2 regions of the Paraglaciecola sp. IT1134 genome follow, and region 2 is predicted to be linked to the other one. Evidence: predicted binding sites of a transcription regulator. Region 2 holds the regulator's gene; the other holds the start of a gene.
What was found. The regulator ArgR, encoded in region 2, controls arginine synthesis, uptake and breakdown. The targets are predictions, from matches to a motif close to ANTGAATANNTATTCANT.
Positions count from the first base shown of each region.

Region 1: the regulator ArgR is predicted to act here: its motif matches at 2,503-2,520, upstream of AC3RV5_RS03740 (aspartate aminotransferase family protein).

Region 1 is NZ_CM176486.1:835,549-842,265, reverse strand. Features, by position in the region: gene trpS (tryptophan--tRNA ligase) at 1-516, shown strand, start outside; gene AC3RV5_RS03750 (anthranilate synthase component II) at 554-1,150, shown strand; gene AC3RV5_RS03745 (HDOD domain-containing protein) at 1,233-2,381, shown strand; gene AC3RV5_RS03740 (aspartate aminotransferase family protein) at 2,656-3,861, shown strand; gene astA (arginine N-succinyltransferase) at 3,886-4,920, shown strand; gene astD (succinylglutamate-semialdehyde dehydrogenase) at 4,924-6,396, shown strand; gene AC3RV5_RS03725 (UDP-glucose--hexose-1-phosphate uridylyltransferase) at 6,656-6,717, shown strand, end outside.
Region 2 is NZ_CM176486.1:680,526-690,632, reverse strand. Features, by position in the region: gene AC3RV5_RS03145 (DsbA family oxidoreductase) at 452-1,102, opposite strand; gene AC3RV5_RS03140 (DUF2937 family protein) at 1,273-1,794, opposite strand; gene AC3RV5_RS03135 (hypothetical protein) at 1,929-2,306, shown strand; gene AC3RV5_RS03130 (DUF2726 domain-containing protein) at 2,444-3,043, shown strand; gene mdh (malate dehydrogenase) at 3,127-4,062, opposite strand; gene argR (transcriptional regulator ArgR) at 4,230-4,694, shown strand; gene AC3RV5_RS03115 (endonuclease/exonuclease/phosphatase family protein) at 4,710-5,867, opposite strand; gene AC3RV5_RS03110 (TonB-dependent receptor) at 5,974-9,135, opposite strand; gene AC3RV5_RS03105 (PhnD/SsuA/transferrin family substrate-binding protein) at 9,532-10,107, shown strand, end outside.

The DNA.
Region 1 (6,717 bases), 150 kb from region 2:
TTCAACAATTTGTACCAACCAGTATTCACGGTTCCCCAACCCTTCATCCCGCAATTCGGCGCCCGGGTTATGAGCTTACAAGATCCGACCAAAAAAATGTCCAAATCAGATGACAATGCCAATAACTTTGTCGGATTGTTAGAAGACCCGAAAAAGATCAGTAAAAAAATCAAACGAGCCGTGACAGATTCCGACGAACATGCGCGGATCCACTTCGATATGGTGGAAAAACCCGGGGTGTCCAATCTGTTGGGCATTTTAGCCGGAGCAACCGGCAAGAGTATTGAATCACTGGTACCAGAATATGAAAACAAGATGTACGGGCACTTAAAAGGCGATGTAGCCGATGCGGTAGTCGCCTTACTCGAACCCATACAGCAAAAATATGCACAGCTACGTGATGATCGCGCTGAACTGAACCGCATCATGGCGGTGGGCGCAGAACAAGCCGGGGCCCGAGCAGAAATCACCTTGGTTAAGGTCTACGAAGCTATAGGATTTGTTGCCCGCCCGTGAACATATTCTCCGGCTGCTCCGCCAACATGATTTGTGCATGCTGCTGTTAATCGATAATTACGATTCTTTTACCCACAACCTGGCCCGCTATTTTGTTGCTTTAGGCCAGAAAGTAAAAGTGGTGCGTAATGACAAGATCACTTGCCAGCAGATCACCCTGCTGGCGCCGAGATTTTTGGTGTTTTCTCCCGGCCCAGGTACCCCGGACGACGCAGGTATCACTTTGTCGGCGATCCAGGAATTTTCCGGTTCTATACCTATGTTAGGCGTGTGTTTAGGTCACCAGGCCATAGGCCAAGTATTTGGCGCCAAGGTGATCCGCGCTGCTAATATCAAACATGGTAAAACCTCAAACATAACACACAGTGCCACACCGCTTTTTAAGCACGTTACTAGCCCCTTTGTTGCGACCCGATACCATTCTCTACTATTGCACAGGGATACCATACCCGAGGAATTCACCATCAGTGCCTGGTGCGATGAAGGTGGACAGCTTCCTGAGGTGATGGCCATAGAGCATAAACATTTTCCGATTTTCGGTGTGCAATTTCATCCAGAGTCGTTGCTTAGCACCAGTGGCAAGCAGATCTTGGAGAATTTTTTATACGCATCACAAGCTGACAACAGTCACTAGTGGTACACCTAAAATGCGGTACAACTTATGTGACTTATTTAACCAATTAAGGCCAACTGAGTAAGGGCCACCTGAGCGTTCAATGACACAACAAGCGGAAAATTTCCGACTAATCGAAGCACGTTATAAACAGCTTTTTATTGATCTTAAGACCATCAAAAAGCGATTGGCGGAAAAAACTGACCCGCTGAGAAAACCAGGCGTCGCTATCGAACGAGAATTGCTGGCCGTTGAAAAACAGGCTCGTCTCGATAAAAAGATCATTCAACAAATAGAACAAGTTTATCTAGACTCAACCTTGGAGAAATTACATCACACACTCGAGGCACAATTAGTCGAAGCACTCAAAGATACTGACAACCTTTTTTACAAAGTACTGGGGATAGATTCGGTCATGTGCGAGCTATTGGACTTGCTGGCGGTTAAAGCTTGCACTATTTCCAGGCTTGAAGCGCTGGCGGTGCAAATCCCCTGGTTATACAAAGATTTAATAAAACTACTCAATTCCCCTAAATACCAGCGCAAAGATAGCAAAGGTAGAATATTGACCGCCAATACCCTGCGTGTGGCGTTAAGCTTTTTTGGCGTTGACAATCTAAAGATGGTGCTACCGTTTCTAGCGGTTAGGCGCTGCTTGCCGCAAATAAGCGATCCCTATCACCGCATTAAAAATCGCATTTGGGAACAAGCGATAGCCACGTCCATGGCTAGCAAGCGCCTGGCAGTGTTTAGCGCCATAGAAGAAAATTCTGCTTTTACCTTAGGCCTGCTGCAGGTTCTTGGAAAGATTGCAGTGGTAAAACTGTATTTCAGGCTGTTTGATCAGATCCGGATTGACAGTATGAAACTAGCCCATGCTAAATTCCAGCATAAACAACATGCGGCACTGGCTAAGCTTGAGCCCAGCGGCGCCTTTCTCATTAAACTACTAGATAAGTACGCCGACCCCACTTCGGCGCGACTTATCACCCATATGGGTCTCCGCCAGTTGTTTATTCAGGACGCCGCGCAGCAGTTAGGGCAACAACAGAGTCTGGGAAAGTTGACGGGCTTGAGCAAGGTGATAATACAAGCCAGAGGTTATGCCCAGTATCGCATATTAAAAAATCACAATCTGATCAATCAAGAAGAATCCAGGGAATATCTGCGTGTTTTTGCTCTGCCTTTGGGATCATTGGAAGTACTTAAAACTACAGATTTACGCTCTTTGAACTTGATAACTGAAAATTGATACCAAAAAGTTAATTATTTGTGTAGATATTCATGCACTGTGCATGATGGCTATTTTTTCCCCTTCAATGATAATAACGAGTGCTAGTAGCACGGGTCACCGAACTTAAGAATAAACCCGACTTAAATACTTATTCACTATTAGTGCAAGTTTACACAAGCCCTTTAAAATTAAGGCTTTACCCGATAACACTATGCAGACAAGCGGTTTATTATCTGAAATAATGTGCCACTATTTTATGCCTTCTGGCAGCTAAATTTTGGAGATAACCTAAATGCAAGTTACCCGCGAATTGTTTGACGAAGTAATGGTTCCTAACTACAACCCCGCCGCAATGATCCCCGTACGCGGTTTAGGATCACGAATTTGGGACCAGGCAGGCGATGAATATTTGGATTTCGCAGGCGGTATAGCGGTAAACGTATTAGGGCATTGTCACCCACAGTTGGTTGCCACGCTCAAAGAACAAGGTGAAAAGCTTTGGCATTTAAGCAATGTATTGACCAATGAGCCTGCATTGCGTTTAGCAAAAAAACTAACTGACGCGACTTTCGCTGAGCGCGTATATTTTGCCAATTCAGGCGCTGAAGCCAATGAAGCGGCCCTGAAACTGGCTCGTCGATTTGCACTGGAGCAGTATGGCGAGCACAAAAATCAAATCATATCTTTTAAACAAGGTTTCCACGGTCGAACCTTTTTTACGGTGACAGTGGGTGGACAACCCGCCTATTCTGATGGATTCGGACCCAAACCTGGCGGTGTGGATCACGTCGACTACAACGATCTGGACGCCCTAAAGGCGATCATGTCAGATAAAACCTGTGCTGTAATGATGGAGCCTCTACAAGGGGAAGGCGGGATCATTAGCCCGACACAAGCATTTGTGCAAGGCGTACGTGACTTATGTGACCAGCACCAAGCCCTGCTTATTTTCGACGAAGTGCAATCTGGTATGGGTCGTACAGGAGAGTTATATGCCTATATGGGTTTGGGCGTTGTCCCGGACATCCTAACCACAGCAAAAGCCTTAGGTGGTGGGTTCCCCATAGGAGCCATGCTGACGACTGCGGCGATCGCCGCACACTTGAAAGTGGGTACCCATGGCAGTACTTACGGTGGTAACCCACTGGCATGTGCGGTTGCCGAACAGGTATTGGACATAGTCAATACCTCTGCGGTATTAAACGGCGTGAAACTCAAAGAACAATTATTCCGTGATGGACTGAAAAGCATTAACGATAAATATCAGGTATTTAGTGAAATCAGAGGCAAAGGTTTGTTGTTAGGTTGTGCCTTAAATGACAAGTTTGCCGGTCGTTCACGTGAGTTTTTGGTGGCCAGTGCCAATGAAAAACTTATGTGCCTGATCGCCGGTGCTAATGTGGTTCGTTTTGCTCCTTCTTTAATTATCCCTGATGCAGATATCCAGGAAGGTTTAGCGCGGTTCGAACGCGCAGTAGCTAAAGTTGTAAACGGCTAAGTCACTAAAGAAGAGTCAGCGCCCATGAATATTATTCGTCCTATCCGTCACAGTGATTTTCCTGTGTTGCTGGATATAGCAGAAGAATCCGGGATAGGGTTTACCTCCTTGCCGGTCAATGAAGAGCTGCTGAAAAGCAAAATAACGTTGTCTGAAGCCTCTTTTGCCTCGGATATCACTGCCCCTGGCAACGAAAGTTATCTATTTGTCATGGAGGACCTGGATACCGGCCAAGTGGTGGGCACCAGTGGCATCGCCTCAAGCGTGGGTTTAGACGACGCATTTTACCATTATCATTTGAGTAAAGTGGTGCACGCCTCACGAGAACTGGATATATATAACACAGCCGATATTTTAACCCTGTGTAATGATTACACCGGGGTATCAGAGATTTGTACCTTGTTTTTGCGTGAATCGGCGCGCAAAGGCTCCAATGGCCGCTTTTTGTCCAAGTTTCGTTTTTTGTTTATGATGGAACATCAACATAGGTTTGCCGAAACCATTATTGCTGAAATGCGCGGGATCAGTGATGACACTGGGCGGTCGCCTTTTTGGCAATGGTTGGAAGAACACTTCTTTTCCATGGACTTCCCCACGGCAGATTATTTGACAGGTATAGGCCAGAAGCAGTTTATCGCCGAACTGATGCCCAAATACCCCATATACGTTAGTCTCCTGAGCCCAGAAGCTCAGGCCGTGATTGGCAAAGTCCATGACAAAACCAAGCCAGCACTTAAATTACTTGAGCAAGAAGGTTTTAGCTGTCGAGGTTATGTGGATATTTTTGATGCCGGCCCAACGGTAGAAGCAAACCTCAAACATATTCGAACCGCCCAGTGCAGTCGCAAAATGCCAATCGAAATCAACGATGAAAAGGCGGCTCAAGGTCCTGAGCAGTTCGTAATCAACACTAAAGTCGCGGATTTTTGCGGCGTCGTGACAAAATTGACAGTGGATGAAACAAACAATCTGGCCTTTATTTCCCAAGCCGCTGCCAACTCACTGGCAATAGAAAATGGCCACAGCATTCGCTTCGCACCGACAACATTTAAGGGTTAAACCATGACACAAAATACACATCTTATCGCCGGAAAATGGCTCCCAGGTGAAGGCCACCCGATTGAATCGGTCGATCCGGCTAAAAAAACCATTATTTGGCAAGCTAAATCCGCCTCCAAAGAACAAGTTAACCTTGCGGTCGTAGCGGCTCGTGGGGCTTCGTTAGCCTGGGCCGATTTAGCTTTTACTGAACGTTTGGCAGTGGTTAAACGTTTTGCCGAACTGTTGGCAGAAAACAAAGACATGCTGGCCCTGACAATTGCCCGTGAAACAGGTAAACCATTATGGGAAACCGCCACCGAAGTCGGCGCGATGATAGGTAAAATTGCCCTTTCCGAGAAAGCCTATCACGAACGCACTGGCCTGGTCGAAAATGCGATGCCAGTAGGCCGAGCCTTTATTCGCCACAAACCCCACGGTGTGGTTGCGGTATTTGGCCCCTACAATTTTCCGGGCCACCTGCCCAATGGCCATATTGTTCCCGCCTTGTTGGCTGGTAACTGTGTGGTTTTTAAACCCAGCGATCTCACCCCACTGGTAGCCGAAAAAACCGTACAGCTGTGGCAACAAGCTGGTTTACCTGCCGGGGTATTAAATCTGGTCCAGGGTGAAGTGGAAACAGGCAAAGCCTTAGCGGCCCACCCGGATTTAGACGGCTTATTCTTCACCGGTAGTTCACGTACCGGCAAGATATTACATGAACAATTTGCCGGCCATCCCGGAAAAATACTGGCCTTGGAAATGGGCGGCAATAACCCGCTTATGGTAAAAGATGTCAGTGACATTGATGCCACCGTACACGACATCATTCAGTCTGCCTTTGTGACATCTGGCCAGCGCTGTACCTGCGCTCGTAAATTGTTTATCGAAAACAACGAGCAGGGAGACCAGATATTGGCCCGCTTGCTTGAGGTCACGGCGAATATCAAGGTCGGCGATTACGATGCCCAAGAACAACCCTTTATGGGGGCGATGATCTCCCGCCAGGCGGCGGCTATGATGGTTACGGCCCAGCAACAACTGATTGAATTGGGTGCCACAGCGCTGATCGAACTTAAACACCTCGACCCGGAGTCAGGTTTTGTCAGCCCGGGTATTTTGGATGTCACGGCCATAATAGACAACATGCCAGATGAAGAACACTTCGGTCCGTTGTTAAAGGTCATTCGTTACAGCGACTTTGACAAAGCGATTACCCAGGCAAATAATACCAGCTTTGGTTTATCAGCTGGTTTATTGTCCGATAACGAAGGTTTGTATCAGCATTTTTACAAACGTATACGTGCCGGTATCGTAAACTGGAACCGCCCTATTACCGGTGCCAGTGGTGCGGCTCCCTTTGGTGGCGTAGGCGAAAGTGGTAACCACAGGGCCAGTGCTTTTTACGCGGCGGATTATTGTGCCTATCCGGTGGCATCGGTTGAGCTGGAAAAAGTCACCTTACCTGGCAACCTTAACCCTGGTTTAACGCTGTAAAACGCTGTAGGTTATCCTAGATAACGTATCGGGCTAGTATCCTTTGGAAAATTTAGTCAGTAAAAAGCCTGTTTTTTAAGCAGGCTTTTTTGTATCTGTAACCGGCTCTCATCCTTGATTTAAATACTCTGGGGCACATATGGGCTAACTTTAACTAAATTTATTTTAAGTTGATGGTGACATTTTCGGGTTTACAAATTAAAATTTAATAAATACTATAATAGTATTTATTAACCGAAACTTTACATGTTGTGTCCCTATGCCTAAATTTGATCCCGTTGACCACTCTCACCGCCGCCGCAATCCGTTAACCAATGATTG
Region 2 (10,107 bases):
GCTACGTGGTCGAACGTTTACTATCAATACTCAATATTTTAAGTTTACTCAGGAAGGAACGTTATTAATTGGGGCCTGTTGCTTAGTAATTTGGTGATATTCAGCGCCAGCGCACGATTACTTTACGGCAAAAAAATCGCCCCCCACCAGGCATTACCTGACAGGCTAAATCTCATTAAAGGTAACATTCAGTCAACGGTTTTAGTGAGTATATTGATCAGTAGTTTTTTATCCTGAACCGAAACATAAAGGTGTTTAATCTCGACCACTAGGAGTTCATTCTAAACAGCTTTTACTGGCAGTATTGGGAGTAGACACCCTGCTGCGAAATACTGAAATTGAAAATATCAATTTTGACGTTTATCGAAACAAAAATGGGATAAATCACCCACAAGTTTGATGACTAGAAACTCTGGGCCGTCATTCACCTTAAACGGCAGCCCGTGTCTGGTTAGTCTTGATGGTTAGCAATTTCGCTTAAGGCCTGTTCGAAAACCGCTACCGGCTGACCACCGCTGATCAGGTGTTTGTTGTTAATGATCACTGCAGGCACTGAACTGATGCCATTGGCTTGATACAAGCGCTGGGCGGCTCTCACTTCGTCAGTGTATTTATCAGATGCCAAAATAGCGGACGCTTGCGCCTTATCTAAGCCGACTTTTTCGACCACTTGTAATAATTCTGAATGATCACTTGGATTGCCATTTTGTTTGAAATATAAATCAAATAGGGCGAGGTTAAGTTCGGTTTGTTTGCTCTGTTCTGCAGCCCAATGCAACAAGCGATGGGCATCGAACGTATTGTAAATTCTGCCCCCGCCGCGGTTACCGAATTCATAGCCCACATCCAAACCTCTTTGCTTGATCATGGCGCGATTCTGTTCGCTTTGTTCAACGCTTATGCCGTATTTTTCGGTGATATGTTCCACTATTTCCTGGCCTTGTCGCGGCATATTTGGATTTAGTTCAAAGGGTTGCCAGCTAATTTGTGCTTTAACCTCTGGCGACAAGTTATCTAACGCCTGGATCAACGCCTGGTAGCCTATGATGCACCAAGGGCAAGACACGTCAGATACGATATCGATTTTAAGGGTGGTAACCATAATATACTCCGGCTGGAAAACATCACATAGACCTTTGGATATTGGGAGCGACGAGCCGTTTTCAAGTGTTACCCCCTATCGGTCGTCAAATAGTTGTCACACAACGGCTGTAAATTTCAAGGTTTACACGCCAACCAGGCACACACAGACTGAATGCTAGTCATAAGCAATTAACCCCGGTGCCAAACGAACGGTTTGGCCTTCGCCAAAAGTGTTAACAACAGTAATAATACTGATTCGATACAAGCCGCTAGCAGCAAGGCGATGCAAATCCCCCAAACAAGCGCTGACGGGCTTAGTGGCACAGAGTAGCTATATTGGCTTAAGGTCTCATCCAGGATTTGCGGATTATGCGCAAACACCATATGGTAAGTGCGTGCAAACACCGAGCCGTTAAGGGCATTCCATTCGCTTTGCAGCAACACTACCCTTTGGTAAATTTGTTGCAGGCTTTGGGCATCTTCCTGAAACACTTTATCCTCATTTTTACGATAATGCGCAATCAGCTGTTGTACATCACCGGCGAAATAACGATCGGCAGTTTGTTGAAAACCAGACAGGCTTTGTTCTGCCTCAAGCATGTGAGCATCAACCCGTTTTTGGTACTGGTCGACAAAAGCGGGCACCTGAACCCCGGTTAGCAAACCCGCGGCAAATAAAATCAATCGCAGGTAATCTCGAACAATGCTCATATTCGCCTCCTATACCCATATACATTACCCCATACCTTACACAATGCATTGAATGTTGCCCAGCATGGTCACGACCTCTATAGTAACCCGAGATAATATAAGGGCTTAAAATTATGTTTACCGGGATCAAAAAAATGCGGTCACCTACCAGGGTGATCGCCTTAAGCGCATACCTGATAACGTTGCACCTCGCAGCGCAGCCTATGGGGAATGATTTATCCACGCCAACCCCAGCTAACCTGTGCCCGGAACTTTTTTATCAGCTGACGATTTCCGGGGATGCCCGATTGTGTCAGATTTTTGCCGATCAGTTGCCGGCATCCCTTTCATATCATAGTGATAATTCACCGGCTGTAACCGAGGCATTTTATCGCGCCCAGCTTAGGGAACCGTTAAAGGTCAGCAAGGTGAAAAACCGGACTCTGATAGAATATGAAAATCGCAATAAAATCATAGTGATATCCAAAGATGGCAAAGGTAGCCAGATAGATATTCTGGTCACTTCCAACTAATTCCCTTCTCCAACCTCTTTTGGCTTTTTGCTAACTTCGCCACGCGTTGAATCTGGCACTGTCTTTGCAAAGTTTTACGCAAGAACAGTCAATAACGTGTTTTGTCAATTTTTTGGCGGGCACTTGCAGGAGCGTGTATGGAACTGGCAATTATATTAATGATGTTACTGATCGTTGTCGCTATAGGTGCGATCAAATTAAATGAGCCTAGTTTGGGGTTCCCGTTTAAAAAGAAAACTAACCTGTTCACCCCGGTTGAACGCAGCTTCTTGGAGTTAATCGAAGAAGCGGTCGGTGGGCAATACAGAGTATTATGTCGGGTGAAGCTTAGCGATATCTTAGCCGTACGGGAAAAAACAGATAAAAAGGCCCTTAAAAATGCCCTTAGCCGGGCAAGTAGCCGACAACTGGATTTTGTATTGTGTGCCAAAGGAGATATGACACCTGTGGTAGCCATAGATTTGGTGCACAGCAACGGTAAAGAGGGATACAAAAGCCAGCGGGACTGGTTTGTCAGTGGGGCATTAGATGCAGCGCGCATTCCGCATCTTAGAATAAAAGTACGCTCTGGCTACACCGCACGGGATATTCGCGAATGCATCGAACACAAAGTGGCGCCCATGCGTCCTAAAGCTGGCAAGGCTCCGCTTATTCAGGGTACCAATGGCCAAATTAAAGATCCCACTATCGCAACTCGCCCTACCAAACCGTTAGGCCATCGCCCCATAGCTGCTTAAATACATCGTTTGCTATTCATTTGCTAAATGGTGAACATAAAAAAACCAGCGAAGTCGCTGGTTTTTTTATTTTGGCTATTTGCCTAGTTTTTAACAAATTCGATACCCATTTTGATATCACCACGCAATCCTTCAAGCATGGCTTCTTTGGCTTTTTGCTCGAAATCGCTCAACTGACCGTAAGACAGGATCTCTTCAACGCCATTTTTACCCAAACGCACAGGGTGTGAAAAGAACTGAGCATCATCGCTGTTGGTTTCAACATAGGTATATTCAACCACATTGTCGCCACGCATGGCGGCTACCAGTGATAAACAGAAACGCGCCGCAGCTTGACCCATTGATAAAGTAGCTGATCCGCCACCAGCTTTGGCTTCAACCACTTCAGTACCTGCATTTTGAATACGAGTGGTCAGGCTTTGAACTTCTTCATCAGTGAAGGTAACGCCCTCAACTTGTGACAGTAATGGCAAGATAGTTGTGCCAGAATGACCACCAATAACCGGGACATGTACATTGGCCGGGTTAAGGTCTTTCAAATTACCCACAAACGTTTCAGCACGAATAACATCTAAGGTTGTTACACCAAATAATTTATTTTTGTTGTAAACGCCCTTGGCTTTCAAGGTCTCTGCGGCAATGGCCACGGTGGTATTAACCGGATTGGTAATAATACACAGGCATGCTTGTGGACAATGATCCGCCACACCGTCGACCAGGTTTTTTACAATGCCGGCGTTGATATTGAACAAATCTGAACGATCCATACCAGGTTTGCGCGGTACGCCAGCAGGAATAAGCACAATATCGCTACCCGTCAAAGCCTTCGCCAGATCATCTTTACCAAAACCTTGTACCTTCACATCAGTAGGTATATGGCTTAAATCAACCGCTACACCGGGTACTACAGGTGCCACATCATACAATGCCAATTCGGAACCGGCTGGCAATTGTGTCTTCAATAATAAAGACAGGGCTTGGCCTATTCCGCCCGCTGCTCCTAAAACCGCTACTTTCATATTTATCTCCTGTAAAATGCTAATCAATTCGCGAACGGAACACTAATGCAAGGCTCGCAAAAAAACAATCAATTGCTAATGTGGATCCATTGTGATTTTGTATGTGTGGGCAAATTGCTTAAGTTCAAGCGCTGAGGCAAAATAGCCACTATAACCAGAGGGAATATATGGCAACTAATAAACAAGAAGAATTGATCAAGGCGTTCAAGGATATATTGAAGGCGGAAAACTTTGGCTCACAAGGTGACATTGTTGACGCCCTAAAAACCGAAAACTTCGACAATATCAGTCAATCTAAAGTATCACGCATGCTAAGCAAGTTTGGTGCGGTGCGTACCCGCAATGCCCGGGGTGAGATGGTCTATTGCCTGCCCCCTGAGCTCGGCATGCCGACGGCGCGCAGCCCTCTGCGCCAGCTGGTTCTGGACATAGTGCACAACAATGTCATGATCATCATACGCACCAGCCCGGGTGCCGCCCAATTGATCGCCCGATTACTCGATTCATTGAGTCAAAAAGACGGCGTACTGGGCACCATAGCCGGTGATGACACTATTTTTATTGCCCCGTCCGATCTCACTAAAATTGAAGATATCCGTGCGCGGGTGGAGGCCTTGTTCGAAAATGTATAAGTCCTGCATGTGCCGTTAGGGAACGTGTATATCGACCCACACTAAACGATGATCCGATGACGCTTGACGGTTTTCAATTAAGCGTCGCAGCGGGTCCTCACGGTTAGGCCAAAATACACCACTGGCTAACACCTTACCGGCTTTTTTAGCCGGCAATACATAATCTGCCCGCATTCGCCAAAAAGTGCTGTGACTGGCCCCATGGGGGTTATTCACAGAGTGCTGCTTGCCACCTTCACTCACTGGCACGAAACTGTTATTAACCAGCGGATGAGTGGTCAAGACCTGGATCGCGTCCTTATGGGCGTCGCCTTCCTCAGTCGAGGCATTTAGATCCCCTAGTAACACAAAGCCTTGCCCGCTGAACCCGCCGTATATCCCTTTGTCATCGTAAATATAAGCGGATTGCGGTGCACCAGATAAATAATCCACCCAAAAGCGAATTTCATCATGATTACGTTTACCGTTGCGATTTTCTGGCCCGTCAAACACCGGTGGTGTGGGGTGGCTGGCCAATATATGCATAGTTTGCCCGTCAATGTTAAGCGGTATATCCCAATGGGATTTAGAGGATAACCTGAAGACTTGTTTGGCTTTTTCGGCGTACCAATCTTGGCCTTGTTGATCTTTAACCGTGTCTATCAGGCCATCGGGCATATCTTTCCATAAGAATTGCTGAAATGTCCGTACCCGGCTTTTGTCTATGGGATAACGGCTCAGTAAAACCATTCCGTATTGCCCAGGATATAAACCAAAACCAAAGGCATCATCAGCGGCTCCTGTGGCCTTGCCGTCATGGTTTAGATCCGCACCAGAGCTAACCCCGGTATTGACAGGGGCGGTGTAGTAATGGGGGTAGTCAATCGGCGCGGCGCCTTGTTGCGGCACTGCTAAATAATTTTTAATAAAAGCTTTTACGCCTTTTTCATCGTCTGCGATGTAGTCAAATTCATTAAGCAAAATAACATCCGGTCTTGTGCGCTGAATGATTTCGGCAATATTGCGTATTTGCTTGTGGTTACCTGTGGCTAGGTGGGTAAACAGCTCCTGCCCTGTGGGTGATTGTTCAGCAGCTAGGTAATTACCCGCCTCCATGCTTACATTGAAAGTGGCAAAGCGTAACGTTTTGGCGTTGGCGTTGGCGTTGGCGTTGGCGTTATTTAAGGTTGTCATCAATAAGATTACTATTATAAATTGTAATTTAGACATGGTTCTTTTGTACCACAAAAATAAAAAAACCGGCTACAAGAGCCGGCTTTCAATTTAAAGTTTAATACTATTAGAAAGTGTATTTAACCCCAGCACGGATTTCCCAAAGTGACGCATCAGCCACTCTGCTCTGTCCCGCAGGAACAATAAATTTATTATATACATATTGTCCTGAATCATTGATTGATGCATCAACAACAGATTGCTGGCGAGGAAATGAAGCTTCTTTTAACACGCCCCAATCATCGTTTAACAAGTTGCCAAGGTTTTCAATAACAACAAACGCGCTTCCTTTATGCCCTTCGTAAAAACCAGCAAACTCTTGACTGATTTTAACGTCAAACTTAACCCACCAATCGCTGTTTACACTGTTGCGATCCATGATTTCACCGCGAGTCAGACCTTCTGAGTCGATAAACGCATTAAATGCGTCTAAATCAAAATCATCACCATAAATAACACTCGCATCACTTGTGGTTGGGATATAAACCAACTGGCGATCATTGCTGTCGCTTTGACCAAAAGCATCGTTAATAAAGTTATCACCGTCGTTTCTATCTTGATTGTCAAACGTATAACTAAACGGACGACCTTCATTAGCCGTACCGAACAGGCTAAAACTAGTGTCGTAACCATCCATAAACTCATGTTTATACGACAAACTCATTGTAAACCGGTGAGGGATTTCATAGTTTGAGGTAGCGATGCCAGGGTTTTGCGGATCCCTAACTGCTGTACTTGTGTAGTTAGAAAATGCTACCGAACTTGTCATCGGACTAACTTCAGATGAATCTGTGTAAGCATAAGCTAATGACGCATCCAAACCAAATTCATAGGATTTACTTACTGCCACTGAGATAGAGGTAGAGTTACCAGAATCACCGTCTACATTTGTTAACAAGTAATCTTGCGAACGACCATTGCTGGTGTAAATAGGACGACCGTCAGGGGCTGTATCGCTTGTCAATACACGTGAGACATCGCTGATGATTGCCGCATTCTGCTTTTTAGAATACAAATAATCCAGCATCAATACATAGTCATTTTCGAATGTATATGTACCGCCTATTGCATATTTCCATTCTGATGGCATCTCAAAATCCGGATCCTGGAAATTCAAACCGCTATTTGATGCTGTGCCACTAGCAACGCCATCGAATAACTCTTGCGGAATATCATAGATTGGACGACCTTCGCCAGTAAAATCCATATCAAAAACAGATCTACCTGTACGGTCTTGACGCTCTACCTGGATCACACCATTATTGGAGTAGTTGTTTGACAGCCAAACATTGGGATTACCCCCTGAATAAAGACCAAATCCACCGCGCACTTCTACTTGCTCGTTCAACATCCAATTAATACCTAAACGGGGTTGTAATAAATCAACGCCATCTAGGTTTTGCTGGTTTGAGAAGCCGTAAGTTTCTTCGACAAACGGGTTTTCTGGGGGTAAATCATCACTTTTATACCAATCGTAACGCAAACCATAAGTAATGGTCATATCCTGGTCAAGCCAGTAATATTCGTCCTGGATATAAGCAGTATTAATATCATAGGAAAACTTGGCGGCAGCATCGTCTACATTATTGGTAACAGCTGCGTTTTCATAGGTGATACGGAACGGCGTGCCAGCTTCAAAATCATCAATAGACCCGAAACGATACTCTCCTTCAGCTTCTTGAACAAACAAGTTAAATACATCTAGGCTCTCAAACTCATATCCACCGGTGATGACATGGTCACCCACAGTATAAGTACCTGCCAATTTCATAGTATCGGTGCTGTATGAAAGTTTATTGGCATGACGAGAGTCATCAGCTCCCAAGTAGACAGTCGCCCGTGAATCATTATTTTCAGTAGAAATTTGAACTTCACCGAAATCGGTTCCCCCTAGTGGCTTCACTGATGCCACAAAATCAGAAGTACCAAGGCGTAATTCAGTTGAAAAATTGTTGCTCCAATCTGAATAAACTGACGCAACGTATGATTCCAACTCGCCTTTTTGTTCATAATAATGATTCGAAAATTCATATTCATCTGAGTCGCCATCCGACTCATTAATGATATTACCGTCGTTAAAGTTGTATACGAGAGATGCCCGGTGGTCGTTATTTATCTGCCAATCTAATTTGGCCATGATTTTTTCATCTTCAACGGGGATACTGGTCGCAAATGCGCCTGGATTGTAGCCGTATACATTGTTGGCAATTTGCTCGATACGGTCTAGTTGTGCCTGGGAAACACCCAACACTTGAACCGCTTGGTTAGAGTCTGCTGCACCACGGTCAAATAATGTGGCACCCTCTAACTTTTCATATGATCCAAAAAAGAAAAGCTTATCTTCGATCAGTGCACCACCAACGTTAAATCCGTAGCGCTTTTCATTAAACTTACCTGAGTTAAGTTTGTCACCCTCTAACTCATCTCCGCGCAACGAATCATTGGTGTAATCGTAAAATGCCCCGCCATGCCATTCATTTTCACCGGATTTGGTTACAGCGTTGATATTACACGCAGTAAATCCACCATATTGCACATCGAAAGGAGCTAACTCAACGGCAACCTGATCGATTGAATCATAGGAAAACGGAATACGTATAGTTGGATAACCGCTGCTGTTAAGGCCAAAGTTGTCGTTGGTACGAATACCGTCAAGGGTCAAACTGTTAAAACGAGAATTTGCGCCAGCACATTGAATACCATCACTGAAGGCTTCATCAATATATATACGTGGGTCGATTCGAACTAAATCTTTAATATCCCGATTGATGGCCGGGGCTGATTCTAAGTCGTCCAGGCCGAAATTGGCTACCGGACCAGATGACCCGTATGAAGAATTGGTAAAAGAGCCACTAACGGTGATGGTTTCGAGTTTTTCTTGCTCAGAGGCGAAGTCTAAGTTCAGGCTTTTTGTTTCACCTAAGGTTAGAAAAACATTCTCTTCGGTCTTGCTGTTACCTGATTTATCTTTAACTTCAATAGTATAAGGGCCACCTACGCGCATACCCCGCATGTTATAGCGGCCAGTTTCGTTAGTTTCAATAACCTTCACACTACCGGTTCGTGTATCAGTAATAGTAACTGTAGCATCAGAGACTACTTGGCCACTTTCAGTCAGTACGGTACCGCCGATACTTGAAGAGGTTTCTTGAGCAAACGCCGCGGTTGACATGCCCAATGACATGGCAACGGCAATAGCGATGCTATTAAGCTTGGTTTTTCTTAACATTATGTGTGTTTCCTAAGTGTTGTGAATAGTAAATTGACTTTATTATGCAGCTATTATTTTAGTTTATTGTTGCAATTATATTACCGTATTGACCAATAGCTAACCAATCAGACTAAATGGTCAAAAAATCCCTGCCTGCTTTAAAACACTGAGAGTACTAACACGTAAAAATTGCCGCGTATGGTTGTTGTTATAAGTAGCGCTGCAAATTTTCACCTCTCCAGTGTGAACAATATCCACCAAATAAAAACCCCTTAATGATATTCATAACTTCTTATTAATAATAATTAAATAACAAGGGGTTAGAATCATCAAATAAACTTACCTGTTGCAATAAGTAAGACTAACTGGTCAAATCAATACAATAAGTAAAAACATAGAACATCCGTGTCAATCATGAAAGCAAAGCTCTCCAAAGGCATAATACCAAGTTTGATTGGCATATCGCTGATCTTGAGCTGGTATATTGGCAAAAATGACACGCAAATAAAAATTTTCCAATTAAGCAATTTAATTTCAGAATCAGAGGTTTGTGAAACCAACTCGGTTAAAAACAATGATGTTTTTGTCGCTTTTATCACCGATGAAGCCATGGCCAACAGACTCTTGTCGGCCTTGTGTGAAAATGTAGTCATCGATCGCCAATTTGGCAAAGTCGAGGTGCATTGGAGCCACAATGAGCAAGAAATCACCCAATATGTAGGTAAAGGTATAGCGGATCTGGCTTTAGTCAAAGAAAACGTGATGTTAGCCTTCGCTGCCCAGGTGACCCACGGCTACCAAGTCGTGGCAAAGTACCAAGACTACTCGACTTACCTGATCTCGCTAAAAGAAAAACCCCAGCTGAATAAGCAGTACCTATGGGGTAAAAAATTAGGTTTATTGGATTACCCCAGTAGCCGCTCAGGCCATATAGTACCCAAAGGCATGTTACATGAACTGGGTATTTTAGATGAGAATATGGATATCATC